3 regions of the Paenibacillus sp. FSL H7-0323 genome follow, and region 3 is predicted to be linked to each of the others. Evidence: riboswitches for the same ligand, from Rfam matches in the RefSeq annotation. Region 3 holds a riboswitch; each other region holds the start of a gene.
The links. Region 3 has a riboswitch for cyclic di-GMP ahead of MHH89_RS12425 (thiamine pyrophosphate-binding protein). Riboswitches for the same ligand answer to the same signal wherever they lie in the genome.
Positions count from the first base shown of each region.

Region 1: another riboswitch for cyclic di-GMP. It lies ahead of MHH89_RS26910 (glycosyl hydrolase); the one in region 3 lies ahead of MHH89_RS12425 (thiamine pyrophosphate-binding protein).
Region 2: another riboswitch for cyclic di-GMP. It lies ahead of MHH89_RS21315 (NPCBM/NEW2 domain-containing protein); the one in region 3 lies ahead of MHH89_RS12425 (thiamine pyrophosphate-binding protein).

Region 1 covers NZ_JBBODB010000001.1:6,027,023-6,038,081, forward strand. Annotated here, with positions in the region: gene MHH89_RS26875 (oligosaccharide flippase family protein) at 1-1,241, shown strand, start outside; gene MHH89_RS26880 (glycosyltransferase family 2 protein) at 1,268-2,125, shown strand; gene MHH89_RS26885 (glycosyltransferase family 4 protein) at 2,112-3,299, shown strand; gene MHH89_RS26890 (glycosyltransferase family 4 protein) at 3,299-4,438, shown strand; gene MHH89_RS26895 (glycosyltransferase) at 4,500-5,600, shown strand; gene MHH89_RS26900 (UDP-glucose dehydrogenase family protein) at 5,605-6,945, shown strand; gene MHH89_RS26905 (sugar phosphate nucleotidyltransferase) at 7,680-9,053, shown strand; cyclic di-GMP riboswitch class I at 9,190-9,269, shown strand; gene MHH89_RS26910 (glycosyl hydrolase) at 9,282-10,832, shown strand; gene MHH89_RS26915 (glycosyl hydrolase) at 10,984-11,059, shown strand, end outside.
Region 2 covers NZ_JBBODB010000001.1:4,721,720-4,732,778, forward strand. Annotated here, with positions in the region: gene MHH89_RS21315 (NPCBM/NEW2 domain-containing protein) at 1-2,309, opposite strand, end outside; cyclic di-GMP riboswitch class I at 2,567-2,653, opposite strand; gene MHH89_RS21320 (hypothetical protein) at 2,811-3,377, opposite strand; gene MHH89_RS21325 (EAL domain-containing protein) at 3,494-4,531, opposite strand; gene MHH89_RS21330 (Crp/Fnr family transcriptional regulator) at 4,528-5,211, opposite strand; gene MHH89_RS21335 (leucine-rich repeat domain-containing protein) at 5,347-6,198, shown strand; gene MHH89_RS21340 (sensor domain-containing diguanylate cyclase) at 6,215-7,204, opposite strand; gene MHH89_RS21345 (alpha/beta fold hydrolase) at 7,243-8,037, opposite strand; gene MHH89_RS21350 (SDR family oxidoreductase) at 8,465-9,226, opposite strand; gene MHH89_RS21355 (TetR/AcrR family transcriptional regulator) at 9,430-10,062, shown strand; gene MHH89_RS21360 (carbohydrate-binding domain-containing protein) at 10,127-11,059, opposite strand, start outside.
Region 3 covers NZ_JBBODB010000001.1:2,708,617-2,719,675, forward strand. Annotated here, with positions in the region: gene serA (phosphoglycerate dehydrogenase) at 1-1,272, shown strand, start outside; gene MHH89_RS12410 (SDR family NAD(P)-dependent oxidoreductase) at 1,647-2,480, opposite strand; gene MHH89_RS12415 (helix-turn-helix transcriptional regulator) at 2,638-3,594, shown strand; gene MHH89_RS12420 (methyl-accepting chemotaxis protein) at 3,716-4,966, shown strand; cyclic di-GMP riboswitch class I at 5,141-5,237, shown strand; gene MHH89_RS12425 (thiamine pyrophosphate-binding protein) at 5,393-7,033, shown strand; gene MHH89_RS12430 (carboxymuconolactone decarboxylase family protein) at 7,044-7,412, shown strand; gene MHH89_RS12435 (hypothetical protein) at 7,618-7,968, shown strand; gene MHH89_RS12440 (ketoacyl-ACP synthase III) at 8,023-9,015, shown strand; gene MHH89_RS12445 (DNA-binding protein) at 9,092-9,301, opposite strand; gene glpK (glycerol kinase GlpK) at 9,322-10,815, opposite strand; gene MHH89_RS12455 (ATP-binding protein) at 10,934-11,059, opposite strand, start outside.

The DNA.
Region 1 (11,059 bases), 3.3 Mb from region 3:
GTGTACTGACCGCACGTTATCTTGGACCGACAGGTCGTGGGGAACAGACGGCAATGATTAACTGGTCACAGTTTCTGGCGTTTAGCATGAGCTTTGGCATTCCTTCAGCTCTCATCTATAACGCTAAGAAAAATCCGGAGGATGCCGGAGTGCTTTATCGTATGGCATTGCTGCTCGGTACCATTTTTGGAGTCATAGCGATGATTATAGGTATCGTGGTCTTGCCTTATTGGCTGAAATCCTTCAGTCCGGAGGTCGTGACCTTTGCTCAGTGGTCTATGATTCTGTGTCCGATTATAGTGATCTCTCAAATTAACAATGCAGCTTTTCAATTCAGAGGCGAATACAAGAGGTTTAATTGGATTCGCTATCTAGTGCCGTTGCTTACACTGACGATGATCGGGATATTGATCGCGCTGGATCAGATGAATCCATTTACAACTGCAGTTGCCTATCTTCTTCCGGGAGCGCCGCTGTTTATCGGAATGACGATTTCCTTGCTTCGTACCTATAAGGTGAAGATGAGAGGGGCCTATCAGAATTTAAAAAGATTGTTTACTTACGGGCTTGGTTCCTACGGCAATGACTTGCTTGGCAATTTCTCTACCTATATCGATCAGATCGTAATTGCCGGTTTGTTAAGACCTGCTGATTTGGGGCTGTATGTAGTGGCTGTGAGTCTATCACGAATGGTTAATTTTTTCTCAAGCTCAATTACGATCGTGTTGTTTCCTAAGGCTTCTGAGCTGTCCAAAGAACAGGCAGTTGAGTTAACATTCAAAGCCTTCCGAATAAGTACGACCTTCACCATGCTTGGCGGAGTATTCCTGATGCTCTTAGCCCCTTTAGTAATTCCGTTGATGTACGGCAAAGACTTCAATGCGGCATTAACCGTGTTTCGCTTATTGCTCCTTGAAGTGACCATTAGCGGAGGGACGATCATTCTGGCGCAGGCATTTATGGCGTTAGGCAAGCCAAAAGTGGTTTCGATGCTTCAAGGTTTCGGCTTACTTTTGGTTATCCCAATGTTGTTCCTGCTCATCCCTAAATTTGGCTTACTCGGAGCAGGGATAGCGATGTTGTCATCAGCAATCCTGCGATTTTTCTTCATTGTTCTCAATATAAAGTACACCTTAAAAGTTAAACTTCCGCGGCTGCTCATTACCCGGGAGGACATTCAGTGGATGAAGACGACGATGAATTCTTACATTCGCAAGAAACCTATGGATATGAATGGATAATGCGAAAGATAAAGGAGGAAACCTTCATGGATTCAGTAAAAAGCGTGGTAGGCGGCCAAGGCAATTATCCAATATCGGCTGTCATCATCGCTCAGGATGACGAAGTTCGAATATCTAAGGCCATACAATCCTGCAGGTTATTCGCCGACGAGGTGGTTGTGATTGACGGAGGCAGCAAAGACGGGACAGTACAGCTTTCTGAAAGCTTGAATTGTCGTGTATACGTCAACCCTTGGCCCGGATATGCGAAACAGAGGGAGTTCGGAGTAGAACGCGCGGTTCATGATTGGGTCTTCCTTATTGATACTGACGAAGTGGTCAGCGACGAGTTGGCCGCGAGTATTCTTGAACTGAAACCGGGGCTTATGGATCAATCGGTTGCCTATTCTATCTACCGGATCGGTGATTTTATGGGCAGATGGCTGGATCGTGGCGAATATCTAGTGCGCCTTTACAACCGCAAAGCGTATGGCATTCGAAATAGCTTGGTGCACGAGATGCCCGAGGTCTCTGAAGAGCGAACCATACGTTTGACAGGAACCCTCTGGCATTATGGTTACCGCAGTATTAACGATCATGTGGCACGTTTCAATAAGTACACTGACTTGGAAGCTGAAAGTGCGTATGCCAAGGGCAAACGATTTCGGGTCAGTCATCTGCTGTTAAGACCACCAGCCCGTTTCCTGCAAAAGTATTTCTTACACGGGTTGTTCAAGAAGGGAATGTCAGGTTTCGGAGTATCCGTATTCTGGGTCATGTATGAATTCATGGTCGGCTTCAAGCATTACGAATTAATTAGATCGGGAAAGCTGACTCAGCACAATGCGAAGACGAGTCAGACCGAGAAGGAGAATAAAGGAGAGAGAAGCTATGCCGTACAGTGACGGATTGAACATTATGACGACAGGCCTTAGCTGGCCGTCGCTACAGCCGGGTGGGCTTAACACGTATTTCAAATCCGTTTGCGAGCAACTCTCCTCACGTAATCGGGTGCATGCGCTGATTTGCAGTCAAGAGACGCCTGCTACCCCTGAGGAATTGATTATTCACAATGCCGGAGATCCAAAAGATGGGATCTGGAAACGTAAGGATGCTTTCCAGCGTAAGGCGGCCGATCTGATGGGAGAGGGCAGTGGCCGTATAGATATTTTATACACTCACTTTGCTCCTTATGGTATTGGTCCAGCCCTGGAAGCAAAGAAACGTGGGATTCCTGTAGTGATGACTTTTCATGGCCCATGGAATGAAGAAATGAAAATCGAAGGCCAAGGCATTAAGCACCGGGTCAAAACAACCATCGCCAAATCCATTGAACATAGAGCCTATAAGCTTGCGGATAAGTTCATCGTGCTTAGTGAGACGTTCCGCGATATTCTCCATAAGCTGCACGGAGTGCCACTACACAAAATTATTGTGATTCCAGGCGCAGCTAATGTGGAACGTTTTATCCCCGCTACGAATCGATTGGCGATTCGCCGAACCTTGAATTTACCTGAGGGAGCAACAACCGTGCTGACTGTCCGGCGGTTGGTCAATCGGATGGGACTACTCCAGCTGCTTGAAGCCTGGAAGCAAGTTGCGGAGCGATTCCCGAATGCAATTCTGCTGATTGGTGGTAAAGGGCCGTTGCGGGGGGAACTGGAAGAAAAGATCGCCGACTATGGCTTAAGCAACAAGGTAAGGCTGCTAGGCTACATTCCTGATCATGAACTGGCCTCTTATTATCAGGCAGCGGACATGTTCGTGGTTCCCTCACAGGCATTGGAGGGCTTTGGTTTGATTACCGTTGAAGCCTTATCTTCAGGATTGCCAGTGATGGCTACACCGATTGGCGGCAATAAGGAAATTTTGCAAGGCTTCCGGCCGGAGCTGCTATTTAAGAGTTCAAGTAGCGACCACATGGCTGAAGGCATGATCCATATGCTTAGCAATCGAAAGCTGCTTCCGAGCCGGGATGAATGTAGGGAGCATGTACTGGAGAGATACACCTGGGAGCATGTTACGGATCAAGTAGAATCCGTGTTCCTACAAGCCTTAGGAGAGGAGGTGACCACGTAATGCTTAGAGTGGCCTATATAGATCACACTGCTAAATGGAGTGGTGGAGAAGTTGCCCTGTTTAACATCCTTACCCATATTGGAGAACAGATCGATCCCCTGGTAATCCTGGCTGAGGATGGTGCCCTGGCTGAACGGCTACGTGAAAAAGGAATGGATGTCCGTATTATTCCGCTGGATGAGAGCATCAGAAGTCGTGGTAGAAATGCAGTCAACTTGGGAGCACCTGCTGCAGCCTTCAAGCTGTTGGCTTATGGCCGCAAGCTTGCGCCGCTTTTAAAAGCGGAGAAGGTAGATTGTGTGCACACCAATTCCCTGAAATCTGCATTATACGGAGCCATCGCTGCAAAAATAGCGGGCGTTCCATTGATCTGGCACATCCGGGATCATATTGGAGCTCCTTATTTAAAGCCTATCGTTGCCAAAGGCATTCGTTTGCTGTCGCGTCTGCTGCCCAATGGAGTCATCGCAAATTCACATTCTACGCTGAATGCTTTGGAGCTGCCGCGTTCCAAAAAAACGCTGGTCGTATACTCCGCTTTCGCTAAAGCGATTGGTAATGGGATCGGTATGCGGGACCAGAAGGATTTTAACGTACTGCTAGTTGGTCGATTGGCGCATTGGAAAGGTCAGCATATTGTGCTGGAAGCCGCAAAAAGCTTTAAGAATGAACCTCGTGTGAAATTCTGGCTGGCCGGAGACGCTCTGTTTGGAGAAGAGGCCTATAAGCAGGAATTGCTGCAAAAGATAAAAAACGACGAGCTTACTAATGTAAGCATGCTAGGGCATGTGGATGATATCCAAGGCCTTATGAATACTGCTGATTTACTGATTCACACTTCGGTAACTCCTGAGCCTTTTGGCCAAGTTATCGTTGAAGGAATGGCAGCGGGATTGCCGGTGATCGCCTCCAATGAAGGCGGGCCGGTAGAAATTGTAGTTCAAGGTGAGACAGGGCTACTGATAGAGCCTGGTGACGCGGCGATACTGGCAGACTCCATTAAATGGATGCTGGATCACCCAGAGGAAAGACGGCGGATGGCGGACAATGGGATGAAACGAGTGAAAGAGCATTTTGTTATCGAGAATACGGTCAAGGACATCGTTGACTACTATAAAGGTTTGTTGGCGGGCACCTGACAGATGAGATGACGCGGTAATTCTGAAGATGATGCTCCATAAAACTTTGAGGATGATTCACATGAAAATTGCGATAGCGCACGATTACTTAATCCAAATGGGCGGCGCGGAAAGAGTGGTGGAAGTCTTTCATCACATGTATCCCGAGGCTCCAATCTACACAACGGTTTTTAACGGAAGCCGCCTTACTGACAATCTCAAAGATGCGGATATCCGTGCCTCCTGGCTGCAAAAGATTCCGGGGGTAAAGACCAATTTTAAAGGGGTGCTGCCACTTTATCCAATGGCCATCCGTGATTTGGACTTTCGCGGTTTCGATATCGTCCTGAGTTCCAGCAGTGCTTTTATGAAAAGTATTCAAGTTCCTAAACATACGTTTCATCTTTGTTACTGCCATACGCCTATGCGCTTCGCATGGGATTATGACACCTACATGGAACGTCAGTCGAATTCCGGGCTGTTCAAAAAAATGCTTAAGGTATACATGCAGCAGCTCAAAACGTGGGACCAACGGACTTCCAAAAATGTGAATCAGTTCGTAGCCAATTCTTCAGTAGTGAAGACGAGAATTCAGAATTATTATCACAGGGATGCAGATGTCATATTTCCACCGATTAATACAGCCCGGTTTACAAGCTCTTCTACCATTGGTGACTACTATTTAATTGTCTCCCGGCTTGTTTCCTACAAGCGGATTGATCTGGCAGTAGAGGCTTTCAATCGTAACGGTCTTAAGCTTTATATCGTAGGGGATGGACCGGATCGCAAGCGTCTCGAAGGCATGGCTAAGGATAATGTATCGTTTCTGGGCCGGCTAGAAGATGAACAAGTAACTGGAATGATGGCACAGTGTAGAGCATTTATTTTTCCAGGAGAAGAGGACTTTGGAATTACACCGCTGGAAGCGAACGCTGCAGGAAGACCGGTAATTGCTTATCAAGCAGGTGGGGCACTAGATACTATTATTCCTTATGTAAATGGTGTGTTCTTTCAGCATCAAGAAGTGGAGGATCTACTTAAGGCTATTTATGAGGTAGAGTCCTACGCTTGGGATATCGATCAAATTATGGAGCATGCACGTAAATTCGATGAGCAGGCGTTTATGGTTAAGTTCAAGCAGTATGTTGAGCAGGCGTACGTCAATTTTCTAAAAGGAGGATGATTATATGAAGCTGACAGTAATCGGTACTGGGTATGTGGGTCTTGTATCTGGCGTGTGCTTTGCACTGGGCGGACATCATGTCATCTGTGTGGATAAGGACGAGGAAAAGATTAAGAAGCTGAAACAGATGGAATCGCCCATCTATGAGCCGGGAATCGAGGAACTGATTGAACTGAATCTTCGTGAGGAACGGTTATCTTTTTCTGCAGATCTCCAAGCGTCGGTGCGCCGTTCAGATATTATCATTCTTGCTGTAGGTACGCCATCATTGCCTAACGGTGAAGCAGACTTAACCTACATTGAGGGTGCAGCCGCTGAAATCGCCAAAGCGATGGAAGGGCACAAAATTATAATGACTAAATCTACAGTTCCAGTAGGAACAAATGAAAAAATCTCTCAAATGATCTCTAAGTATACCCAACATTCTTTTGATATCGTGTCTGCACCTGAGTTTTTACGTGAAGGGTCAGCGATTCGCGATACCCTCCATCCTGATAGAATTATCATTGGCCTTGATAATCCAGAGCTGGAACCAACCATGCGCGAGCTTCATAAGGGTTTCACAGAAAATGTATTTGTAACAGATATACGCAGTGCTGAAATGATCAAATATGCTTCGAATGCATTTTTGGCCACGAAGATTTCCTTTATTAATGAGATCGCCAATATTTGTGAAAAAGTGGGAGCTGATGTAACCGAGGTAGCACAAGGAATGGGTATGGACCAAAGAATCGGGTCATCCTTCCTGCAGGCTGGTATCGGTTATGGAGGCTCCTGTTTCCCGAAAGACACTAATGCGCTCATTCAAATTGCGGGCAACGTCGATTACGAATTCAAATTATTGAAATCTGTAGTCGAAGTGAACAAGGGACAACGGTTTATGATCATCTCCAAGCTGCATGAATCACTTGGCAGCCTGCGCGGTTCGACGATTGGGATATGGGGGCTTGCCTTTAAGCCTAATACTGATGATGTCCGCGAAGCTCCCGCCAGAGAGATTGTTGAGGCACTGGTGGCTGAAGGGGCAACAGTCAAACTATATGATCCAATCGCAGCTACAAATTTCAGGCAGCAATATGATCATCCGCAGCTTCGCTGGTGCAATCTGCCTGAGGAAGCGGCTGAGGGCAGCGATGCCGTATGCCTCTTGACCGATTGGAGCCTACTCAAGGATATTGATCTGCATCAGCTGGCGAAAAGCATGCGCAATGGGGTGCTGATCGATGGACGCAATGTGTATTCCAAGGAGCAAATCGAGGGTACCGGCCTCGTTTATCATTCTGTCGGCCGCCCGCAGATGGGTGGATTGAGCGGTTATTCTGCTAGTGTGGCTGGAGCGGTTTAATCTAAGTTATATTGATTGAACTTGTGATTTTTCTATTTAGGGATGAGCCGTGACTCCAGAGAATGTTTGGACTTCCAGCCTCTGTTGTCTGCAGATTTCCTGATTTTACCGCTGATAGCGGTAGAAATCCGCAGACAAAGGCGGACGCTATCGCTCTTACAGTTCCAAAATTCCCCTCCGTCACTCCATTCCCTTATCTTAAGTTTCTAAGCAATTTATAAAGTTAGGTACTCTGATTATATACTCAGTAGCAGTAGCATTTGTAGTTGTCATTGTCTCTGTGGTGGCAACTAGTCTTGCTCTTGTAGTTGCAGTTGTTCTTACAGTTATTGCAGTTGCAGCTGCCTCCCCCAGAGCAGAAACAAATCTTTAGAAAAACGTGCTTGCTTCCGGCTGGTACAGCCCGGTACGCACGGATCAAGTATTAAGAAGAAGTTGGTTAGGTTAAGAACGGAAAGGGAATTTGGAACTGTAGAAACGGAGTGTTCGCCCGAAAGATTTCCGTAGGAAAGCTAGCTTCGAAAGCATATGCTATCCTCGGATTTCTACCGCGAGAAGCGGTTCAATCAGGAAATCTGAGGATAACAGCGATCGGAAGTCCAAAATCCCTTGGAGTGGTTTCTACCTAACAAATTTTTTTAGTGCATCCGCTCGAAATAAGGCTAAGTGGAAGCTGACGTTTTGATAACAATTCAAATATGCTCGATTTCCATAATTCAAGGAGGGTTCATTCTATGAAAATGGTACTTCTATCAGGCGGTTCAGGTAAACGGTTATGGCCGTTGTCCAACGACTCACGTTCAAAGCAATTTCTAAAGGTACTTGAAAGCCCTCAAGGTGAACCAGAATCCATGGTACAACGTGTCTGGAGACAGCTGGAGGAAGCAGGGATGGCAGAATCATCTTATCTGGCCACCGGCCGTGGCCAAGTAGAAATGATACAAAGCCAACTGGGAAGTCATGTGCCGATTATCGTTGAACCGGAGCGTCGGGATACTTTTCCGGCTATCGCCTTAACAGCTACCTATCTTTATTCAGTGGCAGGTGTTTCTCCAGCGGAGACGGTAGCAATATTGCCTGTTGACCCTTATGTAGAAGCATCTTTTTTCGATACCATAGCTATGCTTGAGGGGACCATGCTGGAAAGTGGAGCAAATCTGGCTCTAATGGGTGTTGTTCCTGAACATGCCTCAGAGAAATACGGATATATTATTCCTACCACCGAAGAGGCGGGGGAAAATGGTTTTATGAAGGTGAGTCACTTTCAAGAGAAACCTGACCGCATACAAGCAGAACAGCTCATCGAGCAAAATGCCTTGTGGAATTGCGGAGTGTTTGCCTTCCGCTTAGGGTACTTGTTAGATATTTTGCAGCGTAAAGGGTTGCCTTTAGGATATGAAGAATTGCAGAAGCAGTATAAGCTATTGTCTTCCATCAGTTTTGATTATGAAGTGGTGGAGAAAGAAGAACATATTGTGGTGCAGCCGTATGATGGATTCTGGAAGGATCTTGGAACGTGGAATACGCTGACAGAGGAAATGAGCAGCAAGCATGTAGGAAAAGGTTTTGTGACGGCGGATTCTGAGGGGACTTGCTTGATTAATGAGCTGGACATTCCGATTACGGTAATTGGTGCGAAGGATCTGATCATTGCGGCTAGCCCGGACGGGATTCTAGTTACCCATAAAGCTGAGAGCCCACGGATTAAAGAAGTGCTGAAGACCTTTGAACAAAGACCGATGTACGAGGAACGCCGTTGGGGTCATTACAAAGTTATTGATTATGTGAAATATGATGAAGGCAATGAAGTGCTGACCAAACGGATTTTTATATCCGAGGGGAATAATATCAGCTATCAATTACATCGCAAGCGTAGTGAAATTTGGACAATCGTCAGCGGCGAAGCAAGTATTGTGCTGAATGAGAAAAAACATAATGTGAAGGCTGGGGACGTGGTACGTATACCGGAAGGAACGAAGCACGCGATCCTTGCTTTGACGGATGTTGAGTTTATAGAGGTACAGACGGGGTCTGAATTAGTAGAAGAAGATAACATACGTATTACTTTAGACTGGAATGATATAGAACTACAACAATTCATTTCATAGGTCTAACCTATCTATTTAACCAATTCAAAATTTCTTGAAACAGGTAAATTGACTCAATTATCAAAAAAAGTCATAAAAACACTAAATATATCATTAATTGTCGTCGATACTTACGGTAAGAGAGATTATTTCTCTTAAATTGAAAAGGCAAACCTATCGAAAGGTAGGGACGCAAAGCTATAGGGCCTTCGAAAGAGTGGCAGCCTGGCTACCGAAAGGGAGATTATTTTGAAAGCTTACCGTACGTATCGATTGTTTGGTGCATTTCTGTCACTCGTCCTGTTTCTGACTGCACTTCCGCTTGCTGTTGGAATTTCGCCGTCTGTTGTCATAGCTGCTTCAAATTCTGGAACGCCAGTTACCCCAGGTGCCTCACCTGAAGCAGTAAAGCTGCTTAACTATTTTTACTCGATCTCAGGAAAAGGTATTATTGCCGGTCAACATGACTATTTAGAAAGTCCAGATGAAATTAACAATATGCTGAAGGGAACCAGCGGACAATATGCGGCTCTTCACGGTTATGAAATGGGTGCGATCAGTGGCCAGTCCGAAGCAACGATGGCTTGGCAACGTCAAAATGTGGTGAACAGCGCCATCAACTGGAATAAAGCGGGCGGGATCGTAGCTATGACTTTTCATGCTAACCTGCCGGGCACCTCTTATGACTGGGATAATGTGAAAAAAACACTTAGCCAGAGTGAGTTCGATAGTTACGTTACACCGGGTACCAAGCAATATAACAATCTGATCGCTGAGCTTGATAAGGTGGCCGTCTCTTTAAAAAGCTTGCGCGATGCCAACGTTCCGGTGCTTTGGAGACCCTATCATGAAATGAACGGGAACTGGTTCTGGTGGGGGAAGAAAAATAACTTTTCTAAACTATGGAATATTATGTATGACCGTTTTGTTAACGTTCATAAATTAAATAATTTGTTATGGGTATGGAGTCCGAATGCTCCCAATGTTTGGTCAGATCCTTATGCGCTAACTTATCCAGGTGCTGATAAAGTAGATATTCTGGCAGCAGATATATACGAAAATGATTACCAGCAAAAATACTATGACAGCTTATTGAGTCTAGCCGCAGGCAAACCGATTGCGATCGGGGAAAATGGTGAAATGCCTAATCTGGAGAAGCTTCAGCAATCGCAAAGTAAATGGACGTATATGATGAGCTGGGGAAAAATGCTTTACGAGAATAACAGTGCAGACACAATCAAAACATTTATGAATAGCAACTATACCCTGACCAGAGATAAATTAAATACTGGTCTGGCACCGACACCTAGCGCCGCACCAGCGCCGGCACCTTCTAAAGAAGAGGGGGAGGCAGCAATTCCTCTCGCGAAGGGGCTTGCAGGAGAGTATTACAACAACATGCAATTGTCGGGAGCAGCAGCTCTTAACAGAACTGATGCAATAATCGATTTCAATTGGCGGCAAGGCTCCCCGGATGCCGCTCTCGGGATTGATCGGTTCTCCATACGTTGGAGCGGTAAAATTAAGCCATTATATAATGAGCAATATACATTTTACACTACCTCAGATGATGGTATCCGTGTCTGGGTGAATGGGGAATCCGTGATTGATAGTTGGACTAAGCAAAGTGGTACTGAGCGTAAGGGCACTATAACGCTGAAGGCTGGCCAGCTATATGATATCAAGGTGGAGTATTACGAGAATGAAGGCGATGCGAGAGTCCGCTTGATGTGGGAAAGTGCTAGTCAAGCTAAAGAGACAGTTCCAGCAAGTGCACTTTTTCTTCCGGATGTCTCCTGATTGATGAAAATTAAAGGTCGATCCTTAGTGGCTCTGCGTTATTGCAGAGCTACTAAGCTATAGTCCTCATTAGGTCAGAAGACGATTGTCCGATAACAGGTATGTTTTTAACACCTGTGGAGGCAGTACAGCTACCGAAAGGAGGATTTATTTGCGTAAATATTATAAGAAAAACAGATTGTTGTTTACTATGTTACCGGTCTTTATTATTTTTTCCTTGCTGCCTT
Region 2 (11,059 bases), 2.0 Mb from region 3:
TGATTCAGTCCCCAGCCCGGATAGGCTTTGTTAAAATCACCTAACATGGTTCCTACTGTTCCAAGTTGGATCCCTGTATGATCTCCCGCTGCATACATCGCACCATAAGGCTGCATCAAGCGAATATTCTCACGAATTAGCTTGGCATCATGAATCTCACTACTGCCATCCAAGCCATAGAAGGAAAAAATACTCTTCATCCAGGTGTCATACCCAGTTACGGTGTCCAGCGGGTTATTTCCTTGCGTAATATATTTGTTGTACGCCTCCGTCGCCGTTCCTGTGAAAATAACATGATCGCTGGACATTTCTACCACATCTATGAGTTTACGATCTTGAACATTTGGATGAGCCGCTTTATCTTCGTCCAGTCTTTGTTTGTATGTGATTAAGAAGGTTTTGAATTGTTCTGGATCCGTGGTCTTGGTCATAAAAGGAATCTTTTCTAAACCTTCGAAGCGAATCAATGGCGCTTTCCCTTGTTCCTCAGCTGTATATGGATTGACGATATACACTGTACCGCCCTTAGTCACTTCATGTGCATAATAACTATTCGTAGCAAATTCAGGAACGGTTATAATGTTCTTACCTGGACGCAATTGCACACCTCTAGCCCAAACATTCCAAGCGGCCTCTTGTTGAGAAAAGACTAAAGAAGGTAGCTTATCGTTAGAAGCTGCGTCCACATAAACGTTGATCGTATCTCCAGGCATTGCAACGAGACCTGTAGGCTGGTTGTTCGTACCAAAACCAATTCTCAGGTTTTCCTGCGCATGCTTTTTCATATCTCCACGTTGTTCCGCCTCAATGATGGTGCCTTCGGTTTGAACTTCACCATTCACTAGCTTCTTAGCTAAATCCAAAGAATCTTTCAGGATTGGATAGAGCGGATGTACTTTTGCCGCTTCTTCTAATTCGTTGATTGCTTCGACGCTATTATAAGCAGGCACAACTGCACTCATCGTTCCATCTGTGAAAATACCATTTACAGCTTCGCTTACTTTATCTTCTGTATAAAATCTAAATTCAGCCGCAAAAGGTCTGTTGATATTAGCTTTTGTGAACTTAAATTTTAATCTTTTAAACTTCGTCGGTTCGAATTTAAATTCCAGAAAGTCATTGGTACTAATCGCGGTTCCGCTAGATACAAGTTGGAAGGTCTCTCCTTTACTCGTCTCTGATGCATAGATTTCAAAAGCCTCTGGGAATCCTTTGCGGTTATCTCTAGCCAAAAAAGCTACTCTGTCCAGCACTTCCGCTTGCGCTAGTTCAAACACAACTTCATTCGTGAAGCTTGCATCATTGTTTTTGTTCGTTTCCCAATGCGTAGTGGGCTGGTCATCCAGCATATATTCAGGCTTCGTACCTGGGTAGCTTCCACCGTTCACCGTTACTTTTGATACGTTTGCATTCGGCATTCTATAAGCTTGGCTATAGGCATTTTCATAGGCTGTTCCATACCCTTTTAGCTTCGAAACCTTGGCTGCCGTTGCCTCTACCTGATGGTTCTCCAAAAGGATCTTTGCATTTTCTATCTCTTCTTTAAACTGCGCATACAGTGGATGTGCCTGCACTTCATTCTCTAAAGCTGTTAATTTCTCTGCCGTATCAAAAGCAGCACTAACTTGGCTCAAGGTATCATCTGTAAATAAATTTTTCATTTTAGCAGAAACACTATCCTCTTTATAAAAAGAAAACTCAGCCGCACTCGCCCAATCTTGGTTCGCTTTTTTGAAGACAAATTTAAGTCTCTTAAAAGCCGTAGGTGCGAACTGAATCTCCACTACATCACCGGTTGAGCCTGTATATTCTCCAGAAGACACGAGCGTAAAATCACCCGCATCGGTAGTGGAGCCGTAGATCTCAAATTCTTGAGCAAAACCTTTACCTTTCGCACCGGATTGCCTAGCCGCGTATACCATTCTATTTAATTCAGTGGACTCATTGAAAACAAACACAACCTCATTCGTAAACGTTGAACTATTCGGTTTGCCAGTCTCCCAATGCGTGCTCATATCCCCATCCATAGCCTTAGCTATAGGCGAGCCTGAGTAGTTGCCACCGTTATTTGTGATGGATTTAATATTTGCTGGATTCATTCTAAAAACCTCATTATAGGCATTTAGAGCATCCTTGCCGTACAGCTCAAACGGAATAACCGAAGCGTTGCTTAATAAGTTAACCTTACTTTGCGCCACTGTTTTTGTTACATTTACCTTGCTTACCTCACTTGCTAAAGCATAACCTGCCTCACTTGAAAAACTGGCCAACATGGCCGCCGATGTAGCGATCGCAATCATTTTCTTCATCTCTTCTTACCCCCAGATGTTATATGAATCTCTCCAGTGCCCAAAAATGGGCATAAAAAAAACTACCCCAAAAGAGTAGCTTGATTGCGTATAAAGTCGCCTAAAAATTAAGACTTAATTTTTATTAAACCTTAACAAGCATAAACGCCTTCGGCGTCCTATAAGGACGGTAAGCGTTTAAGCGAGAAATATAAGATATTAAGTATAGGTGTATAACTTATACTTTCTTATATTTTAACAAAAAGCGTTACACACTCTTTGGCAGCTGGCTGACAATAGTTATGATAACCTTAGTCCCTTTAGCTTTGCGTCCCTACATTTCCATAGGTTTGCCTATGAAGTTTCGAATACATTCAAAGAGTAACATAAGCCTAGATCGGATCGCATGATTAATTGGTATGAAATGAGTATAGGTAATTGCAATTAGTTTTTCTTATGTGATAGATATTATTTATCGACTATCCCGGAAGAGAAGGGCATCCTTTAGGACTGTAGGTCTACTTAACTCTCCGATCCAAACAAACCCCGGAACCAATTCCACACATCGCCCGTGACGGGAATTAATCCGAAACCATGTTCGCCAACTGCGATTACACCATATGCCCATTGTCCGATAGCTATGGCACCCCCAGCGATCCTGCCTATCGCTATCGCACCAAACGCCGTATCCCCTATGGCGATGGCCCCCAACGCTTTTTCCGCGATTGCGATCGCTCCTACAGCCACGCCTGCAATCGCAATCGCTCCCACTGCGAAGCCAAGCCAGCTAAGTGCTATTGCTCCGATCGCTAACCACATTCCCAGTGATATTGCTCCTAAGGATAATACGCCCACGCTTATCGCACCTATGGAAATCAATCCGACAGCTACATCTCCAATAGCGATTAATCCAACGGCTGTCTTCACACGGGGTTTACCTCCACGACCATACGCTTGACCTGAGTATCGCCCTAGATTACTGCGAATACTGATGACCGGAAATGAGGGAGAAGGCCATTGATAATCAATCTCTCGTCCATCAAAGCCCCTAGAATCTGCCCAGCGCGTTACAAATTGATGCCATTTCATATCCATCCCGTCCCCCTTTTCAAATTACCTAAATTATACAACCCCGGGGGTTGGCTGTACTCAGACTCTGACCTGAAATTCATCTCATCCTCTGGACGGATATATACTCATTAGGATTACTGTTTGGGAATAGGATCAGGCTTTCCAAATAAATAACCCTGAAACAACTGATAACCACTCTGCTTAAGCCATTCAAAGTCCTCTCTAAACTCCACACCTTCTGCTAAAGGAACGGATTGGATTTCTAAAGCTTTTTCTAAAAATTGCTTTGCTATTTTCTGTTTGTTCAGATCGCTGGACACACCCTGAACATATTTCATATCCAGCTTCATGTAATGGGGTTTAAGCTCCAATAACATCTCGATCGTGCTGAAGCCCTCACCAACATCATCTAAAGCGTATTCAAATCCCCGATCCTTGTAATATGTCAAAATAGCTTTCAAATGAGCGAGATCATCCACTTTCTCCGTCTCAACAACTTCAAAGACAAAAAGAGAAGGATCGACGCCTAATTGATTGGCCAGTTCAACGGTTGATCTTAAGCAGAACTCTGGAGCGTAGATCGACGTTGGGATAAAATTAATAAACGTTTTTTTATTTAAGGGTGCAGCATATTTTACAGCCGTCATTCTACATAACCGGTCTAAAGCATATAAACGCCCACGATTCCGTGCCGCCGCAAAAATCTCATTAGGATAGATAAGAGATCCGTCTTCTTTTTTAAATCTGGATAGGAGCTCGTATGCAAAAATCTCTTCCCTTACGTTCACAATCGGTTGGAAGTAGCAAGTAACAAGACCCTTAGTGATAACCTCATCAATCCACTCCATATCAAGTACAGTGGGTAATTCGGATAGAGGTCTCCATGTTTGGTCATCTATACGGAATTCAACCTGCTCCGACTCCATATGGTCATTACAGAAATCCAGAAAATCCCGCACCCCAGCCTCCTTAACTGTAATCACATTTTCTTCCACCTTATGTATCGTATTACTTCTACTCAAGTGATGAATAACCTCAGGTAAAACCCTAAGATTAAGCTCACCATGAGCCTTGATTTCAAAATTCAGATCTCTTACTACACAATGATTACAAGCCACATTCATAACCCCTTTAATAATCGATTCTCTGAATCCCGGAACGGCTCTTCTCAATCGAAATCCGTATACTCCAGTAAATACGCCGGGTCTAACACGGTGATCTGCTGATGTTGAATCTCAATAATCTTTTGCTCTTGCAGATCTTTAAGCACAAGGGTAGCCGTCTCCCTTAACGTTCCGATCATATCCGCGAACTGCTGATGGGTCAATCGAAGATCAATCCTCTGTTTGCCTTGCTCCTCTACTCCAAATCTTTGGTATAGTCTTCTCAGCGTAAAGATCGCACGCGCTCTCGCATCATGAAATTTCATTTCATGTAATAACCGATTCGATAAAAATAAACGCTCCATTTGCAGCAGCATCAATTGCTCCTTAATCAACGGGTAATCGGCAAGCATCTGCTTAAAAGGCTCATGTTTAATCTCAAATAATACAGTATCATTCATAGCCACCGCAGACAGCACTCTTATATTGGAGGGATGGATCACTTCCAGATCGCCAAAGAAATCGCCTTTTCCAAAAAGATCTACGGTATGCTCTTTCCCTTTCGTGGTAGCATACACCCTTATAATCCCCGAATAGATAATGTAGGCATGATCCCCCGGATCTGATTCTGCAAACACCAGGGTTCCCTTAGAATATGCCTTATAAGTGAATAATCCTGAGACCGCCTCGATTTTCTCCGAGGGTAAACCCTGAAAAAAGCGAGTGCCAGTCCAAAAAGAAGCTTCCATCTCATTATTCCTTTCTAACACATTCCATAGTTTTGTATGCCAACATACTGATAATAAATCATCATCCTGTTATATTCTATCGTAACGTTGTCACATAGGCTTGATGCCAATACGATTTACAAAGGAGATCCATTCATGAAATATAATTTTGACGGAAAAGGACTTATTGAAACGCCAGATGTCGTGTTTGAGAGCAATCCGCTACTAGAACTGAGCATGTACAACAATCATATTAAAGAGATTCCCGATCAGCTCTTCCTTCATGACGAATTAGAGGTACTAAATTATGCGGGCAATGAAATCGAACGCTTATCCGAGAACATCGGTCGCTTAGTTCACCTAAGAATGCTGGATTTAGGCCATAATCGGCTGAAGGTGTTGCCGGAGAGCATTGGCGGATTGCAGGGGTTGGATTCTTTTCTATACCTAAGCAATAATCAGTTCGAACAGCTGCCGGAGCAGCTCTGTAATCTCCAGAAGCTCAAGTATCTGAACGTAACAGATAATCATCTCAAGCAATTGCCTACCCGTATAGGCGAAATGAGCAGTCTGATTGAATTGCGGCTTTATTATAATCAGCTGGAACGTTTACCTGATTCGATCACACAAATAAAAGGCCTAAGAGAGATCCATCTCTATGGTAATCAACTGGTCATGTTACCAGATCATTTGGATTCTATAGAAGAACTTCGGATAATCGATTTAAGTGATAATCGAATCACTAAGCTGCCTTCATCTATCGGTAATTTAAGCAAGTTAAGAAGACTGAACCTTAGAAAAAATAAACTGAATAAACTCCCTGAGGAAATAGGTCAATTAAACAGCCTCGTTGAGCTTGATTTAAGAGATAATAATCTGCAAAAAATCCCGGATTCGATTCTACAACTTGGACGATTAGAGAAACTGGATTTAAGATGGAATCACAGCTTGAAGGGAACAGACATTTTAGAGCAATTAGAGCAAAGAGGATGTATCGTTTATAAATAACAAAAAAAGCCTCCAATTAAAGAAGCTTTTCACTCAAATCCATAATATGCGTAACGCCATTTCTCCCCTGTTCTTTAGAAACGTAAAGCGCTTGATCAGCTTTTTCCAGAAGAGTGATGTCTGTATCAGTTGCTTCAAAGGTAGCTATGCCAATGCTTACCGTAATGCTGCCAATCTCCCAAGTGGAGCTGGCTATGAATTGTCGTAGACTCTCAGCTATAGCCGTGGCATCCGATGAATCTGTATTAGGCAGCAGAAGGATAAACTCCTCACCACCATACCTAGCTACGATATCTTCTTTACGTGATTGGGACTTCAGGATACTCGCTAATTTCTCCAGGACATAATCACCCATCTGATGACCGTAGGTGTCATTCACATTTTTAAAGTGATCAATATCTAGAATACATAATGAAAAAGGCGCCTGATCACGGTGATACGCTGCAATCTGCTCTTCCAGCTTTTCTTGCAGGAACCTTCTATTCTTTAATCCAGTAAGCTTGTCTGTAGTAGATAGCTCTACTAAAACGGCATTCATCTCCAGCAACTCAGCTTGCTTTTGCTCGATTTCCAGGTGAATTTGTTTGAGCTTTGCCAGCGCCTGATCTTTTTCCCAATACGCCTCTTCTATTTGCTTCTTCGCAGATCGTAACTCTAGCTCATAATCAATACGTTTGCCCATCTGTACGAGAATACAATCAATGACCTCTACACCTTCACATTCAAGGCGTCTACCATTTAACAAGTAAGGCACGGCTTGCCCCTTGCTGTCCTTCAAATTGATAAATAGCTCTTCTACATGTCCATTCAGATTGATAAAAGGATAGAAGTATGAATGAAAAATAAGCTTGTTGGCCGTAGACATGATAGATTCAAAATGTTTATTTACCAAATCAACCTGCTGATATCCCATCCCATCCAAAAAGGTTTGATTCACATCGAGGATCATTCCTTCATGGGTAATGGAAACATATCCGCATGGCGCATATTTTAACCGGTCATCCATTGTCTAAATATCCTTTCAACACCATAATCTTCTCCATCTCACCCAAGGTACTCATTAATCAAAGTAATGGTCTCCTGGGGATGGCTAATATGTGGATAATGGCCCTTGGCCTCCATTAACCGGAGCGTACTATTATTCATATGTCTATGTAAATATTCTCCTACTTCTATAGGAACGATACTATCATCCGAGCATTGCAATATGAGTGTAGGCACTGTCGCTTTAGGCAGATCTTCTCGATGATCCGAAAAAAATGTAACTTCCGCAAATTCTCTAGCGATAATAGGGTCGGCCGAAATAAAGCTTCGTTCCAGCTGTTTAGTCAACATCGGGTCAGGGTTATTCATCGCAAGTGGAGCCATAAAGCTAGCCCAGCCCGCGAAATTCATCTCCATCATATCCAGAAGCTCAGTAATATCACTTTTTTCAAAGCCCCCGAAATAAGCATCTCCCTCATTTAAATAACGTGGGGAAGGTCCGATCATAATCATTTTATCAAAATAATCCGGCCGCTCGATTGAAGCAAGCAAACCGATCATAGAGCTAATAGAATGACCTATAAAAATAAGATCCTTGAGTTCAAATGTTTCGATAACATCTAGTACATCCTGTACATAACCATGGAGAGTATGATATTTATCCGATGTATATGCGCTTAAATCTGAATGGCCTGAGCCTACATAATCAAATAGAACGATTCGATACTTTTTCTCAAATGATGGCGTGATAAACTGCCACATGCTTTGATCACACCCAAATCCATGCGCAAAAAGGATAGTTTTTTCTCCTGCTCCAATGACTTTTACATGATTCCGCACCATAACATCGTTCATTTCATATAACTCCTCTATAGTTAGCATTCTCTCTATTTTGCAGGGTTCCCCTGGAAATATCAAGCGTAGAAAAAACTCCGCTAGATTAATCTCTAGCGGAGTTTTATGTAGCCTCCCGTTTGGGTCATCATTTGGCAAAATGGTAGCGTGCTGGGGCACCCCTGCGTTCAATCCGATAACATTTTGCCCCAAAAAATTGGTTAGCGGACCCAGAAGACCTTAAATGCGCCATTATTCCACATTTGAATTGCTATCGGACTCCACTGCAGCTATTGGCGCGAAAACACAAAATATGGGCCGATTTATATGAAATAGCGTCTCTGGAGTCCGAATTCCTTCTCAAAAGGCTGAAAATTTGCGAATAACATCATCTGGGTCCGTAAGACTCCGTGGATAAACTGTTGAGGCAGAGGTAGACAACCAACATTTAGAATGCAGAAGTCCAACCCGCATCAGCAGCGATGATAGCTCCGTTTACAAAACTGGAATCATCCGAAGCCAGGAATAACGCAACTTGTGCGATTTCTTCAGGTGTACCTACACGAGGGATCACAGCCTGTGTTAATTGCGTACGGCTCACGCCGAATTCATTTATATTTTTCATTGAAGCACTGATGTTTGTGGCAGTAGCTCCTGGTGCGATAGCATTACAACGAATCCCTTTGTTGGCATACATAAAAGCTGTGTTTTTCGTCAAGCCTACTACAGCATGTTTAGAGGCAGTATAAGTTGCTCCCGCATGGGCACCACTTACCCCACCTGTAGAAGCAGTATTAACGATAACCCCTTTTCCTTTTTCCAAAAAAATAGGCAGTGCTTTACGAGTGGACCGCATTACACTTTTGGTATTGATATCAAAGATAAGATCCCATCGTTCATCTGTAATATCACCAACTGGCTCAAAGCCATCCATAATCCCTGCGTTATTCACTAAAATATCTAACGTGCCATATTCTTTTACAGCGGTATCAATCATGCTATCAATATCTCCAACCAGGGCAACATTTACTTTCAGTGCCTTAGCTACTCCACCGTTACTATTGATCCCTGCGGCTACTTGTTCAGCACCTTCTAGGTTCAGATCGGCTACAATCACTTTTGCCCCTTCTTTAGCGTACAACTCTGCGATAGATTTCCCCATACCCGATGCCGCCCCAGTAACCACTGCAACTCTGTCTTGAAGTTTCATGTTGGAAGTCTCCTTTACGTTTATCTATAATGTAAATATCAATATATAAAATCTCTTTAACGCTTAAAATTTATACTACTCAAGTTTAATCCTCTAAAATTTAACTATCAATATACAAATGGGACACCAAATGTTCATAAATATATATAACGTGGGATTCTGTTCAAATAGGATTAGAAAATAGACAGTTAGGTGGTCTTCTGTTGCTTAAAAATAATCGGAGAACTAGCAAATCGCGTAAAGAGCTTAAAAACGCATTGATATTACTCATGGAAAAAAAGAATTTCCGCACCATTACGATAACCGATATCGTTACTCTTGCCGATTTAAACCGCGGAACCTTCTATAAACATTATCAAACCAAAGAAGAACTTCTAAATGAGCTAATTGATGATGTGTTGGAGGATTTAATTAAGGCTTATAAAGAACCCTATCTTCATACCGATAAATTTATAGTTAGTGAGCTGACCACCTCGAGCATCAAGATTTTTGAACATGTGGTCTCTTACTCTAATTTTTATACCATCATTATAAATTCCAATGTTCTGCCAGGGTTCCAAAATAGGATTTGCGACCTCTTAAAGGAGCTCACCAAGCGGGACTTAGTCGCAGTTAATAACACTAATACCAATGTAAATATCGAATTGTTTTCCAGTTATACCGCCTATGCTCTATTTGGATTAATCATAGAGTGGGTAAAAGGCGGATTTAAATATACAGCTAACCATATGGCAGAGCAGCTGATTGAAATTCTGTCTTTTAATTCACATAATGTGATCATCAACACTTCAAATCAACCGATTAAACAGAATTCCATCCCTGTTAACGGCGACTAATTTATCTCAAACTAAAAAAAGCCACTCCAAAATGCTGGAGTGGCTTTTGAATGCAATTTATAACCTAAGGTCTTCTGTTTCCACCGCCACCTGGACCTTGATTAGTGTTTGCGGTTGTTACTCCGGATTCATTTAGCCAAGTTACGCTGCTTGTAATTTCGAACGCTACTACTTTTGTTCCTCCTGTATATTCACCATCCGTATACAGTCCGTTCGCTTCACTACCAGTCGAGGTACCTCCCGAGTAGAGGGTGTAAGAACCGCCGTCCTTCAGATCCGGTGAACTAATCACCACCGTTTGATAGCTCTTCGAAGGAGCAAAGGTCAGGATCGAGTTACCTTCGCTGTCCTCTAGATGAACCAATGTTCCAGCCTCCTGGGTCTGAGGGAAAGTCATGCTGACTGCATGTTGGCTAGAGGTGTCAGACGGTGCTTGTGCCATGCCCGAACTTCCCGCAGCCACCAAAGTTCCTCCACTCTGTTCAAAGCTACCGTCGAAATCAAGTGCACCGTTACCGCTATTGGTAGGTCCATTAACAATAACCGTGCCACCCGACATTGTGATGGAGCCGTTCGAATCCAGCCCGTCACCTGAAGCATCGACCGTTAGTGTTCCTCCACTAATCGTTAGCATATTGCTAGCAGAATCGCTGAATTGATCCTGCTCCTGAGGGCCGCCGCCTACAGTCGCCTCATCGTTACCTCCTGCTACATTCACTCCATCATCAGAAGCAACCACATGAGCTTCGCCACCGGAAATCTCGATGTTTGCTCCTTCAATCCCTTCGTAGCTCTTCGTAATATCAATTTTACCACCAGATATCGCCACCAAGGCATCCGCATGAATTCCATCGTCGCCAGTTTTGATGTTGAATTCTCCATCAGCTATAGCAATGTTACTGTTGCTGTGCACTGCATCATCAGCAGAATCGATGGTAAAGGTTCCGTTATTTAAGCTAATATCTCCTCCAGCCTTCAAGCCTTTAGTACTTGGTGT
Region 3 (11,059 bases):
GCAATGATGATGGCTTTGGCCCGTCACATTCCACAAGCTTACGCAAAAACAATTGGTGGAACCTGGGATAGAAAAACCTTCGTGGGTGTAGAACTTCGCGGCAAAACTTTAGGTGTACTGGGAATGGGCAGAATCGGTAGCGAAGTGGCAAAACGTGCCAAAGCTTTCGGCATGGAAATCCTTGCTTTTGATCCTTTCTTAACTGCTGAGCGTGCGGAGAAACTGGAAGTAAAATTAGCTTCCGTAGACGATGTAGTCCGCGGAGCAGACTTCATTACTGTGCACACTCCACTTACTCCGGAAACACGCCATATGATTTCCCGCCCGCAATTTGAAGTGATGAAAAAGGGAATGCGCATCATCAACTGTGCCCGTGGTGGTGTAATTGATGAAATGGCGTTAGTAGAAGCTATTGATAGCGGTATTGTTGCTGGCGCTGCATTTGACGTATTCGAAAAAGAACCGCCACAAGCAGATCACCCATTCTTGTCGCATCCAAAAATTATCGTGACTCCTCACTTGGGCGCTTCTACAATTGAAGCTCAGGAGAATGTAGCGATCGATGTATCGGAACAAGTACTGCATATTCTGCGTAATGAACCGTTCATCAATGCTGTAAATATTCCTCCAGTTGCTCCAAGCGTAATGAACAAACTCCAGCCTTACTTCACACTTGGTGAGAAGCTGGGCAGCTTTGTTACCCAGATTACAGATAGTGCTATTCGTGAAATCCATGTTGAGTATGCGGGTGATCTGTCAGATGTCGATACCCAACCACTTACCCGCTATATTGTGAAAGGCGTGCTCTCCCGCCACTTCGCTGAGGATGTTAACATCGTTAACTCCATGCACTTGGCAAAAACACGCGACGTTAATGTAGTAATAACTAAAGCTTCCAAAACTAAAGGCTTCACTAATCTGATTACCGTGACCCTTAAAACAGATCACGACCAAGAACGTCTCGTAGCCGGAACATTGCTGCAAGGTTATGGAGAAAGAATTGTTCAAGTGAACAAGTTCCCGGTTGATATCGCTCCTGAAGGACATCAAATTGTAGTATCCCATAACGACAAACCAGGCATTATCGGACTTGTGGGCACATTGCTGGGCGAAAATGATGTCAATATCGCTTCCATGCAAGTGGGACGTAAAATCGTTGGTGGCGAAGCAATCATGCTGCTGACCGTTGATAAAGCTGTACCTACTCATGTGCTTGTGAAGCTTGCTGGTCTACCAGAAATCAACGCTGCCGAAGAAATCATTCTTCTGTAAGCAATACGATAGAAATCAAACAACAGAGCAGCGATCCTCCTCTTATAGGAGTTTCGCTGCTTTTGTTGTTGATCGTTAACCCGTTTCGGCTTCATTTACAACACCGAATCGAGTTCCCTCGTGCAGGCTTACGGACACCCTTGAGGTTACGGACCCAGATGACCCTATATGCAATAATTTCGCCTTTGAAGCAGGGTTTCGGACTCTAGTGCCACTATTCCTCAAAAAGAGAGCTAAATCAGGTGTTTTGCCTATCAATAACGTCTATGGGGACCGATAGCGTTCTAAATATACGAAAATACTGCATTATAGATCAGCTGTGTCCTATACTGCTTCGTACGCACATATGGGATCAAACAGATCAAGTTTGCTGTTTAGACTAAGAATGCGGGAACAGTCCGACCATCGATGTCTGTAAATCCATACTTTTCAGCCAGCTTAGCAACCTGCTGCGGTTGTCCGGTCATAGACATGACCTTAGGATCGGCTGCTAGAGCAGCGGCTGCTCTACCGATATAGGTTGTGGATTCAGTCATCTGCAATTCTTCAACCTCATGCCAATGCTCCTCATCCGTGTTCATGCTCTCCAACACCGCCTCTGTCCTCATCCAGCCCGGAGTAAGCGGAATAACTGCAATGTTGTCCTCTTTAAGCTCATTCGATAACCCGTAGGCCATGCGGACAAGTGAGTTTTTAGAAAGATCATAATAGAAGTTTCCAAGATATTTGTAATGATCCCAAAAGGTTGTGTGGATGATTAGACCGCCAGCTTTTGCCTCACGCATTAATGGTATTGCATAATAATTTGTTATCAACTGTGCCCTCACACCCGCATTAAACATATTGTCCCAATGCGCTGTAGGAAGCTCCCAGAAAGACTTCTGCTCAATAGGTAAATCGTTGCCGCCCCATACATTATTGACTAAAATATCAAGCTTTCCTTGCTCTGAAGCAATCTGGCGAATGACCGCCTCTGTCTCCTGATCTTTTGTATGATCACATCGTATGGCGCTGCCGGACCCTCCCTCCGCTTTTATTTCCCTAAGTACGTTATCAATGCTCCGCTTGCTATGCTCTATGCCAGAAGCCTCTGTCGTTCTGCCCGTAATATAAACGAATGCACCTTTCCTTGCCAGCTCCAATGCAATTCCTCTACCAGCACCTCTGCTGCCTCCGGTGACCAATGCTACTTTTCCTTTTAAAGTCATGTTCTCAATCCTTTCTACACTTGTTTTTCTCTAAATGTTCTGCATTTAATCCTTACCTTATATAGTATAATTCTTTAATATGACATCAACTGACATATATAATATAATAATTAATTAAGAACTAGCCAACATTTATTAGGAGGAGGAGTGTCCCTTAATGAGAGCCGATCGTTTGTTATCCATCTTACTTTTGCTGCAAAATCGTGGAAAGATGACATCCCGTGAGCTAGCCCAGACCTTAGAAGTGTCTGAACGAACTGTGTTTAGAGATATGGAAGCCTTATGTACAGCGGGAATACCGATTCTTGCCGAACGGGGACGCGAAGGAGGTTGGATGCTCACAGAAGGATACCGGACCTCCTTAACGGGTATGAAGCCCTCAGAAATTGCTACTCTGCTGCTGTCCGCAGACTCCTCAATCTTAAAAGATCTGGGTATACAAAACGACTTCTCTTCTGCCGTGCTTAAGCTGGAGGCTGCTTCCCCATCCAGGCCGAATAATCCAGCCAGTTACCTGAGCCAGCGCATTCATATTGATGGTGCCAGCTGGCACCCTTCCGACGAGACGTACCCGTTTCTTTCTGTCCTGCAGGAAGCTGTTTGGGAAGACCGTAAAGTAAAGATCACTTACCCACGGAATGACGAGATGAGGGAGCGTTTCATTGAACCTCTCGGGTTAGTCGCAAAACGTGGAGTTTGGTATGTAGTGGCACGAACCGAGGGTGAAATGCGGACTTTTCGCGTGTCGAGATTAATACAAGCTGACGCAACTTATGAATCATTTGTCAGACCTGAGGCTTTTGATTTAAAAAGCTACTGGGAACAATCGACTTTAGCTTTCAAAGCAGCACTGCCAAAATATGTAGTGAACTTAAAGGTGAATGAGTCTATTCTTAAAGAATTACAACGTGAAAGATATGTAACTATAACTTTAGTAGAACCCTCTGCTAATACTGGGTGGATGAACGTGGAAGCCGAGTTTAATGCTATAGAATCTGCCTGTCGTATCGTACTCTCTTTCTCTCCTTCAGTTATTGTTTTAGCTCCTAACGAACTAGTAGGGATGGTAAAGTCTGCTATTAAAACAATTTCCACAATATATGAGGAATTTTGACATGAATTCTAAATATCTACTACTTAAAGAAGATTTATGACACTTCTCTATAGACCAATGACCTATAAATCCCCTATAATAACACCATTACATAAAATTTAATAAGGGGGACATTTTACCAATGAGCTGGATGCACAAACTTCCGTTAAAACAAAGAATTGTTGCCGGATGTTACCTCGTTGCCGCACTGTTTGCTATTCCTGTCTTAGTTACGTTAATGATTCTAGGTCAATTTCTCGTAGGAATTATACTAGTAGTTGTTCTTGCAGGTCTGACTTTACCTGTTGCTCGCTTCGTGGAGAGAACGCTTACATCATCTTTTGATGATATTGCTAATGTATCTCACAGTATTTCAAAGGGTGATTTCACTAGCAGAGCGGACGAAAATGGTTCAATGGGTGACGTAAGCCGCTCCTTTAACACAATGATTGATAAGCTCAAGAAGATTCTGACCGATGCATCGCAGATCACCCGTCAAGTTATGGATGCAAGCCGCGGAATCGAAGATAAGAACCAGAACCTGAAGATTGTCATGGCACAAGTAGCCTCTTCTTCTACTGAGCTCGCTCTTGGTGCAAATGAAATATCTACGGATATCGCTGATATGACAGAATCCATTAAAGACATTGAGACCAAAGTATCCAATTATACGAACTCCACCAAAGAAATGAACAGACGTTCAATACATACCTTAGAACTTGTTGAGCAAGGGCGCCAATCCGTAGATACACAGGCTGAAGGCATGCGTAAAAACATAGAGGCTACACAAAAAGTGGCTGATACTATTGAAGCTCTCTCACAAAATGCCCGCGGGATTACGATGATCACCAAGACCATCACAGAGATCGCTGAGCAGACCAACCTGCTGTCACTGAATGCCTCCATCGAAGCTGCTCGTGCCGGAGAGCATGGTCGGGGTTTTGCCGTTGTAGCTCAAGAGGTTCGCAAGCTTGCTGAAGAATCTACGGCATCCACAAAAGAAGTATTCGGCTTGGTCCGCAGCATTGAGTCAGATATTAAACAAGCCATCGATAATATTGCCATCAATGAAGAGGTTGTGCAGGTTCAGAATGAAATGATCACTCAATCTGCCCATATTTTCGCACAAATTGTACAAAGCGTGCAGTACATTACCGAGCAAATCTCTTCATTCTCTGCGGAGAGTGATCTTATGCTAGAAAGTGCCTTGAAAATTTCCAGTGCAATTGAGAATATCTCAGCAATCACCGAAGAAACTGCTGCTGGCACGGAAGAGGTATCGGCGGCTATGAATGAACAGATTAATGCCCTGCAGTCTGTTGCAGAAGAAACGGAAAAAATGACCCAGGCCGTATTTAATCTGCAAAAAACCATTCATATCTTTAAATTCTAGTTCAAAACTATCAACTGCCACCTAAGCTGAGTCTTAGGTGGCAGTTTTTTTCGCGAGGCAAAACTTCATCTCTTGGACAAGACTTTCGTCAAATTTCGAGTTTTTTTAGCGGATTATGTTGACAAAAATTAATGAGGAATATATTGTAAAGGAAAATTATTCTTATCAACTATAAATTAATATTGGCAAAATCCTCGAAAGAGGATGACGCAAAACCATGGATCTACAGCCTCATTTTTTCGTTTGAGGCCATGATTGCCAGGTTGCAGAGGAACCAGGACGGCTGAACTATTGTTCAGTCTTAGCGGTGCCTTATGCCACCAACCTGTGCTTACTATAGAGCACAGGTTTTTACTTTTTGAGTATATTGATCTATCGTATCTATTCGGTAGATTAATAACTAATATATATCAAAAAACTTGTGAGGTGTTTCTTTTGAAGACAGTCGCAGATTACATGGCGGAAGCACTACGTAACCTTGGAGTCACCCATTCTTTTGGGATCATTGGCAAATCCATTTGTCCAATAGTTCTAAAGATGGTGGATTACGGTATTGAATTTATTCCCGGCAGACATGAAGCAAGCTCCGGATTCGAAGCAGCAGGGTATGCGCTGAAAACGGGTAACCTAGGCGTAGCATTTGGTACTTCGGGTCCTGGGGGAACTAACCTGCTTACAGCAGCAGCACATGCGAAAGCTAACAACCTACCTGTCCTATTTATTACCGGCCACCAATCCATTACAGAGCTTGGAATTCCTCAATGTCAGGACTCCACCTCTTTTCTGGCTGATTTAGCTGATATGTTCAGACCTGCCACCTTGTTCAGTAAATTGGTTGAACGTGGGGATCACTTTGGTACTATTTTTAATCATGCGATTTCTGTGGCCCTGACCAAACGGGGTCCTGTTCATCTTTGTATTCCTTTTGATGTACAAACTGAAGTATTGGAAGAATGCAATATAGTAATCCCAGAAAGAGAATCTCTAATTAGTCAAGCTAATATCGATAGAGTCATCGATGCTATTCAAGCTGCTAAGAATCCTTTGATTATTGCGGGTAAAGGAATTAACCGCTCCGGAGCACATAAAGAGCTTGTTCAACTCGCAGAAACTTTTAATATTCCTGTAGTAACATCTCCAGGTGGAAAAGGGGCTATAGTCTGGGATCACCCACTCTATCATGGTCCTATTGGCGTTGGCGGTTCGACCCACGGGGACGATTTATTGAATAAAAGCGATTTATTTATAGTGCTTGGATCACGTTTAAGTGATATGACCATCTGTAATCTTAAACGGGAGAATCATCCAGCAACTTTAATTCAATTTGATATTGATCCAACCTTTGTCGGAAAAATACTATTGTCCAAAACGATACCGGTCACTGGGGACCTGCGCGATAATTTGGTGCACTGCCTAAATCATATTGACCCAAGCACAATCACCAAACGTGAGGCTTTGGCCGATGCGGATTATTCAGAAGAGCTTCCAACCCTCAAGAATCTTTCCCTTGCTTCGGTAATGAGCACTTTAAGTGATTTGATCCCTTATAATAATTCAATTTTCGTTGATGATGGAAGTCATGGATTCCACGCTGCAAAATGGTACAAGGTTAAGAAACCGGGCAGCTTTGTTTTTGATGCGTATTTTGCTTGCATGGGTAATTCGATCGGCATGGCTATTGGTGCAAAAGTTGCAGCTCCTGAAGAAACTGTCCTCTGCATTACAGGTGATGGTTGTTTCATGATGCTCGGCGCTGAGATTAACACCGCTGTCTGCAAAGATATCCCTGTCATCTTTATCGTGGTCAATAATAAGCAACTAGATATGGCTCTTAAGGGTATGGAGAAAACCACAGGTCGTATCGATGGAACTCTATATGAAGTACCAATGGACGCCGTGAAATTCGCTGAATCTCTAGGTGCTAAAGGCTACAAATGTGAGACTGCGGATGAATTCACAGCTGCAATTAAAGATGCGGTAGCTCTAAACCATGTTGCCGTTATTGAACTACTAACAGACCGTGATGAAGTCCCTCCGACTGCACACCGTACTTTGAACCTAAACTAGGAGGCTAACCATGAAGGAAAATATCAACAGTGGTCTCAACCACTTCACGAATCTATCAGGAGACTATGGCGCAAAAGCACTAGCTCCAATTAAAGACCACTTCCCTGACTTGGCTGAATTTATTATGGGGAATGCCTATGGCGATATTTTTCAACGTAATACTATAGCCCCTGACTGGAAGGAAATCGCAGTCATTTCATCTTTAATTTCAATGGGTCAATTCGAACAGTTGGGCGTTCATTATGTCATGGCCCTTCGTGTTGGAGTTACCGTAGAACAGCTTAAAGGTATTCTATTACACTTAGTACCCGTTATAGGGGCACCTAGAATCATCACAGCTTTTAATATCCTGCTTGCAACCATAGAAGAAATCCAATAACCCAACAGTTCGACAACAATATACAAAATTCGACTTTATTATTGCATACACTTGAAAAATATGCCTATAATAGAGTCGGAATATCCCATTACTTGCTGTATAGTGTCGAATTTTGACTTTTATAAAACAGCTAAATGGATATACATGGCTGGATATTGCAGTCGAACTGTTTTGGACAAATTCAATCTATGGGAGAGATTTAGGCATGGGAAGTTTCGTTTTGAAGACAGACACTACAAACAAGGTTATTAACATTGAGTTAGATGGAACATTTTCTGAAGAAGATGGTCTAAAATCTATTCAAGCTTATCAACAAACTATCAATCCAATTACTCCAGCTGACTATGAACTAAAAATCGACTGCAGAAAGCTAAATGTAACTGCACCAGATGTTGTACCTCTTTTAGAAAGCTGCTTTGTAATGTTTAAGAATGATGGATTTGTAAAAGTAAATCTAACGCTTGAAAATAACCCGATCCTCAAAATGCAGCTTTCCCGTCTTGGCCGTAAAGCTGGACTCGATAACATCGAGATCATTTCTGCGGTTACAGTCTAGATCTTTTAATCTTAATATGTAGGCCACATTTTACTGCTTTCCTGGAGGCGTATTATGACCGGAATTCGTATTAAAGGCATTGATATCTATCATCCCAGCAATATAGTTGGTAACGACTTTTTCATTAAGCATTTTGACGAAAAAGGCATTGATATTCGAGGTCTATTATCCGCATTAGGTCGTATTACACGGTATAGTATTAAGGATGCGGATGAGAATTCCCTTACGATGGCTTTTGAGGCTGCCAGGAATGTTCTGGAGAAAAGTGGTCTCACAGGTGCCGATATCGACCTTATTGCCTATGCAAGTCAAACTCCTGAGTATATCTTTCCTACCAACTCATTAATGATTCACCGTTTGATCAAAGGCGCATCCCATACGATCTGCATTGACAGTAATGCTAATTGTGCGGGTATGACGGCTTCTGTGGAACAGGTTAGCCGTCAGATGCAAGCGAATCCTAGGATTAAACGAGCGTTGGTCATCGGCTCCGATTATGTAACCCCTCATACCGATAAGAATGATCCAGTCTATTACGCTAACTTCGGTGATGCAGCGGCGGCAGTCATTCTTGAACAAGCTGAGGATGTGGTCGGTTTCATTGACTCTATCTACCAAACGGATCCTTGTGTTTGCGATAATTCCAAGTTCCCGTGCGCAGGCCTGGCTAAACTGGGTAAACAAGGTGTAGCGGCTGGAGAGTTTAATGTGAAGTTTATTCCTTTTGATAATTCCATTTGCATAGATGCTGCTTCTGAGTCTATTCGTACTCTACTGTCTAACAACAATATCGCGCCTGAAGCCATTAAAGCAGCCTGCTTCTCACAGTTTTCATTGCCTAATATCTTAGAGATGTGTAAGAAAGTCGGCATTGATCGCAATGTAGCGGTATACATAGGGGATGAATTCGGATATACCTCTACCAGCAGCCCATTTATTGCTCTACATAAAGCTGTAACTACTGGAAAGATCGAACGTGGTGATAAAGTCCTGTTCTGGACAGTGGGCGCCGGTTGGCAAAATGTAGCATTTGTTATTGAATATTAGGAGCTGTATAACAAAAAGCGGCAAGCTAGGGATTCACCTAAGCTTGCCGTTTTTTAATATAAATATGAACGCAACATCAGGACTTACTTGCAAAGGTGAGCCCCTTTTCCGCGAGAGCACTCCGTAATAGGACGATCGCCTTTGGCCCCAATCCATGTAGCTGCAGAAGCTCTGCTTCAGTAAGCTTGCTGAATTGTTGAAGCTGAACATATCCAGCCCCATGCAGGGCTCGAAGCGCCGGCTTAGATAGTCCACCCGGCAGATCAGATTCGGTGCCGTTAACCATAGATATATACAGCCCCTTTATCACTGATATCCTTCATGCTTCTCCCAACCCATGGTACGCGCTACAGCGTCCTTCCAGGCGTTGTAACGACCTTCCCGCTCAGTTATACCCATCTCAGGCGAGAAGACCCTCTCAGCCTTGTTGAAGCTCTCTAGCTGAGCACGTGTCCAGACTCCGGACGTTAACCCGGCCAGAAGCGCCGCACCCAAAGCTGTTGTCTCCGCATAGGTTGTTCTAGTAACCTCACTGCCCAGGATATCAGACTGGAATTGCATCAGCAAATCGTTACGCACAGCTCCGCCATCCACACGAAGGCCGGTCAATGGCATGCCTGCGTCTTTTTCCATAGCTCCTATTACATCTCTAGATTGAAAGGCTAAGGACTCCAATGTAGCTCGTACCAGATGTCCTGAGGTAGTGCCTCTAGTAAGGCCAAATATGGCTCCACGGGCATACATATCCCAATAGGGTGCCCCGAGTCCGGTAAACGCAGGCACAACGATAACCCCTTCACTGTCCTCTACTTCCCGTGCTTTATCTTCTGAGCCTGCTGGCTCCTCTATAAGACCAAGACCCTCCTGCAGCCACTGAACAGCCGCTCCGGCCACGAACACACTGCCCTCTAGGGCATAATAGAGTTCATCTCCCATACCCCAAGCTACAGTGGTCAACAAGCCATGACTGGAGGCTACAGCTTCTGTGCCTGTGTTCATTAGAATAAAACAGCCTGTACCATAGGTGTTTTTGGCACTGCCGGGTTCTAGACAAGTATGTCCAAACAATGCGGCCTGTTGATCTCCAAGTACAGAGCGAATTGGAATGTCCGCCCCGAACCACTGTTTGTCTGCTACTCCAAATTCGCCGCCAGACATTCTTACTTCTGGCAGGATGACACGCGGAATACGAAGCTCTTCCATTAGCTCTTCATCCCAGCACCGTTCATGAAGATTAAACAGCATCGTACGTGAGGCATTGGTAACATCCGTGACATGTACGGCTCCGCAAGTAAGTCTCCAAATTAACCAGCTGTCGATCGTCCCCGCTAGAAGTTCCCCTCGATTCGCCCGCTCTCGGGCGCCATCCACATGATCCAGTATCCAGGAGATTTTGGTAGCTGAGAAATAAGCATCTACAACAAGGCCCGTCTTGCTCGCAATAACTTGCTCCAGCCCTTTACTTTTAAGTTCTTCACATTGCTCTGCAGTACGCCTGTCCTGCCACACAATCGCAGGGTATATCGGTTTGCCCGTTATTTTATCCCAGATTAAAGCTGTTTCTCTCTGATTGGTTATTCCGATGGCAGAGATCTCCTCAACTGCTATGCCACCCCGCGCAATCGCATCTCTTGCCGCTGCGAGCTGTGACGCCCAGATTTGCTCAGGGTCATGCTCTACCCAGCCTGGATGGGGGAAGGATTGTTTAACTTCATATTGACCTTGTGAGACCCATTTAGCCTCCGTATCGAACAATATGGCTCGTGAGCTGGTAGTACCTTGGTCTAAAGATAAAATCATTCTATGCCCTCCCAAGCAAAACCTACAAGATATGTTCCACGATGAACAAGATTAATGTGTTTGTTTCAACAAAAAGCACCTCTGCTGTCAGAGGCGCTATCACACATTGTGTTTGGAATTACTGTTTTTCGACAGGAAGTCTTAGCGTAAAGGTTGTACTTTCGCCTAGTTTGCTTGAAGCTGAGATGGTCCCGTGATGCGACTCTACAATATTTTTAACAATCGCAAGCCCAAGTCCCGTTCC